Regions from separate parts of the Neobacillus sp. D3-1R genome, predicted to be linked through region 2. Evidence: riboswitches for the same ligand, from Rfam matches in the RefSeq annotation. Region 2 holds a riboswitch; the other holds the start of a gene.
The links. A riboswitch is a leader RNA that binds a small molecule or an ion and turns the genes downstream of it on or off. The one in region 2 is predicted to bind preQ1.
Positions count from the first base shown of each region.

Region 1 (2,406 bases), 2.1 Mb from region 2:
TTCTCAATCAAATATTTTATTCTACAATACCCTATTTGATGAAAATGCATCTAATCACCTTGCAATCGGAAGCGCATATGCATTCTGTATTGAAGGCGGAAAACAGATGACCCCTGAACAACTAGAAGAAAAAGGGTTAAATGAAAGCTTAACACATGTTGACTTCATGATCGGTTCAGCTGAAATGGATATCGACGGAATTACAGCAGACGGTAAGGTGGAAGCTGTCTTCCGCAGTGGAAACTGGGCATTTTAATACTTAAAATAAAAAACTCACCTATATGGTGAGTTTTTTTGTTAAATCTAAGGATGACCCAGAAAATCTTCTTATTCGTAGACCCTTGTCAATTCCATTTTATCGGACACACGTTCCGTTATATGACGAATATGTTTGTTTTTTAGAGGATTATCGGACTATGGTTCCGCTATTTCACTAAAAGTATGCCACTTGCCAATGAAATTTAGGGAATAACGGAACCTGTGTCCTTTAAATTTGAAAAAGCGTCTATTATAGGGAAATAACGGAATGTGTGTCCTATAAATAACTAAAAATCCTCAATACTAATCATAAACTTAGCTCTTCAATAAAAAACGCCCCTTTCAAAAGAAAGGGTCATCTCATTTATCATTATCTGTTATCAATTTTCTCAGGATATAAATCATGGTTCATCATACGATATTCAGCCATTTGCTCGTATTTTGTTCCAGGTCTTCCGTAGTTTGTATAAGGGTCGATGGAAATTCCACCTCTTGGTGTGAATTTACCCCATACTTCAATATACCTTGGATCCATTAGCTCGATTAAGTCGTTCATGATGATGTTAATGCAGTCTTCATGGAAGTCTCCGTGATTACGGAAGCTGAATAAGTATAGTTTTAATGATTTACTTTCAACCATCTTTTGTTCAGGAATATAGCTGATATAGATGGTTGCAAAGTCTGGTTGTCCTGTTTTTGGACAAAGGCTTGTAAACTCAGGAAAATTGAATTTTACAAAGTAGTCACGATTTGGATGTTTATTATCAAATGCTTCTAAAACCTCTGGTGCATATTCAAATACATATTTTGTTCCTTGGTTACCTAATAGCGTAATGCCTGTTAATTCTTCGTCTTTTCTTCCACCCATGATGGAAAACCTCCCTTGTTCCGATTTAAATAGAAAAAGCCATATCCTCCTAAGGATATGGCTGACAATGTCAAATCAAATCCATAGTTTTTTATAGAGGGTTTTGAGCTATGAACCTCTCCCTAGTTTTAGGGAAGTTTATACAGTTTACTAACATTAGCTACTATAGTGAAAATCTCCCCTAATGTCAACGGAAAAATTATCAAGACTTTTCTTTATTGGAGTTTAGAAGAATATTTTGTTATTGTATACCTATAATGGTACAAGAATGACTTTTTTGGAGGAAAACATATGTGGAATGAGTTTAAGAAATTTGCCCTTAAAGGGAATGTGATAGACCTTGCTGTTGGGGTTGTTATTGGAGCTGCATTTGGAAAGATTGTATCTTCATTGGTTACTAATATTATCACCCCAATAGTAGGTTTTTTACTAGGAAGAGTGGATTTAACAAAACTATACATTCCTATCGGAGAAGCTAAAATTGAATATGGTATTTTTTTACAAAATATCATCGACTTCTTAATTATTGCTTTTTCCATCTTTTTAGTTGTACGTAGCATTAACCGTTTCAAGAAAAAAGAGCAAGCACCTGTAGAAACCACACCTAACAAAGATAAAAAGGAAGAGCTATTAATGGAAATCCGCGACTTGCTGAAAAAAGATTAGCCAAAGGCTCAGATAAATCTTTAAAACAATGAAACCTTAAGCTTAAAAGCTCGTATTAAAAATAAGAAAACAGAAGAGGTGAAGGATTATGTATGTTCAACAAACAGCAACTGAATATTTACCATCGGTATTAAGAGCATTTGCCTTATCCTTAGCAATTGCTGTGATCGGAATGATGGTAGGAGTATTTGTTCCGCCGGCTTTATTTTTACCATTGGTACTGTTGGAATTCGGGATGTTATTATTTGCTTTCTTTATGCGTAAAAGAAAAGCCATTTCCTATACGTTCTTATATTCTTTTACTTTTGTTTCAGGTATTACCACTTATCCGATTGTCTCGCATTATTTAGCGACAGTAGGTGCTAACGTTGTCCTAATGGCCCTTGGTACAACCACAGTTGTGTTTACTGGCCTAGCCATCTATGCCACTACTACGAAAAGAGATTTATCGTTTTTAGGTGGATTGCTAATAGCTGCCCTTCTAGCACTTATTGCCATTTCGATTTTTAATATCTTTTGGCCATTAAGTTCTACTGGTATGCTTGCCTTCTCCTTCATTGGAGTTTTAGTATTCAGCGGTTATGTCTTATTCGACTTCAATCGTATGAAGCATT
Region 1 is NZ_CP197471.1:282,913-285,318, reverse strand. It holds gene ACSBPO_RS01390 (aminopeptidase) at 1-256, shown strand, start outside; gene queF (preQ(1) synthase) at 629-1,126, opposite strand; PreQ1 riboswitch class I at 1,204-1,251, opposite strand; gene mscL (large-conductance mechanosensitive channel protein MscL) at 1,418-1,792, shown strand; gene ACSBPO_RS01375 (Bax inhibitor-1/YccA family protein) at 1,881-2,406, shown strand, end outside.
Region 1: linked by a shared signal. The riboswitch ahead of queF (preQ(1) synthase) and the one ahead of queC (7-cyano-7-deazaguanine synthase QueC) in region 2 are both predicted to bind preQ1.

Region 2 (2,406 bases):
TCTGCGTAACTTGTAGGAGTTTCATATAATCGGACAAACTCCACTCTTGCTTGCTGATACTGATTTTTTCTATTTAATAAGGATTCTTTCATTTTTTCATAAATCCAAACGACCATATTTTCAGCCGTTGTGTTCATCGATGGTAAAGTTTCATTCAAGTATCGATGATCTAGAAAAATCTCAATCTCATTTTTCCAAATTTCTTTTATATCACCGAAATCAATCATTAACCCGATATCATCCACAAAACCACTTATCCCAAAAACGACTTTATACGTGTGACCATGGAGATTTTTGCATTTTCCTTCATAGGCATGTAAATGATGGGCCGCATCAAAGGTGAATTCCTTACTTACTAATACACGCTTGGAATGGTATTTCAACTGATTACGTTGGATGTCTTCGTCTATTTTTTGGAGTTTATCCACGATTCTAAATCCGTACATCGCTAACTTCCCCCTTTAGGAAATCATCAAGTCCTCTTTTCCTTAAAACACATGCAGGACACTGTCCACATCCATCAGAAATAACACCGTTATAACAAGTTAACGTTTTTTCACGTACAAATTCAAACGCTTCTAATTGATGGGCTAAAGCCCAAGTTTCTGCTTTATTTAACCACATTAATGGTGTATGAATAACGAATGTATCATCCATTGAGAGATTTAAGGTAACATTAAGAGATTTAACAAACACATCACGACAATCAGGGTAACCACTAAAATCCGTTTCACAGACACCTGTAACTAAATGTTTGGCTCCTACTTGGCGTGCTAAAATTCCTGTGAAGGTTAAAAATACGAGATTACGTCCAGGAACAAAGGTTGATGGCAGTTCACCTTCTCCACCATCCGTTACCTCGATATCAGGTCGAGTTAGGGCATTAGGTGCTAATTGATTTAATAATGACATATCTAAAATATGGTGTTTAACACCTAATTCATTAGCAATATTTTTTGCGCATTCAATTTCCAAGCTATGACGCTGATTATAATTAAATGTGACTGCTTCAACTTCTTTAAATTGTTTTAAAGCCCAAAACAAACATGTTGTGCTATCTTGACCACCGCTAAATACAACAATCGCTTTATCATTTTTCATTGTCTAAAACTCCTTTAAACGGAAAAAACAGCACCACTAAGACAGTAGTACTGTTTATCCTTAGTTTTTTATAGAGGGTAGCTAGAACCTCTGACTATAAAATTACATACGTGTCATTATAACATATTCTTTTAACCTATTTAAATAACAAAAATAAAAAATGATCTTTTTACATTGACCTTACCACCTTAGAAAAGGTAAAAAAAAACTGCCTCATCCAACGAGGCAGATTACTTTTTAGTCATATTTTTCATATTATTGTGTTTAAGATTACTATCCTTCGAAATAGATAGACCAGACCAACATTGTAGAGCAGCCGTGCTAACAATCTTTAAATCTTGGTAGGTATTCATTGATTGTCTTTTGTAAAGTTGATTGATTTTTGACGTTGTCATAACCATTGTATTATTCGCTATCAACTTACTGAATAACTTCAAAGTACATGCCGTTTTCTTCACCATTATTCTCCCTCATTTATGTACAATTCTCTTCTTTTTGTATTTGACGAGAATCTTCTCATACTTGTTACACATAAAGATTAAGTTTTTTCACACCTTTCCTAAAAAAATAGTCGCCATGTTTATTATGGCGACCAATCTTTAATGGGTAGTGGCTATGATTTCTTCTCCTTTATTACCAACTTCACTTGGTATTGCGTCAGGAATTTCCTCCTCGAGATCACGCACCCGAGGATTTAAATAAATAAGAATGGATGATATTGTCCATATCATACCTAATGCGATAAACAGCAAGCCTATCCCGCGGCCGTCACCAATACCAATCATTCTTCCAATCAATGGTGAAAAGCTGCTATCTTTCGTAATTGGATTAAAAACTCTCTCCACAAGTGGACCTGCGCTAATATATGCGATGGGTGAAAGAGACATGGCAATCATTCGGCGGAGAGCAAATACTCTCCCTTGAACATTTAGCGGAACTTTACTCTGCCAAATGGCTTGGCTGGCAGCATTTCCAACTGGCAGAACAATAAAAATAAAAAAGGTGGCTGCCGTAATTAAAACAACAGATTCTTTCAAACCGACTAGGATAAGAAATATTCCACCTGCCATTCCTGAGCCAAGCACGGATAATACACGTCTTTTAGCTCCACCCCAAATGCTCATTGTTGTGCCACCTATTAGCATCCCAATCCCTGTAATGGATAACGCAATCCCTAACATTTTTTCATTTGTAAAAGACAAAAGTAATGGCTGTAGCAGTACATTAAAAAATCCTAATAATAAATTCGCTATTGCAAAGTAGCTAAGAAAACCGCGTAAACCCGGGCGATCCATGATGTATTTC
Region 2 is NZ_CP197471.1:2,419,869-2,422,274, forward strand. It holds gene queD (6-carboxytetrahydropterin synthase QueD) at 1-446, opposite strand, end outside; gene queC (7-cyano-7-deazaguanine synthase QueC) at 433-1,101, opposite strand; PreQ1 riboswitch class I at 1,156-1,198, opposite strand; gene ACSBPO_RS12460 (MFS transporter) at 1,701-2,406, opposite strand, start outside.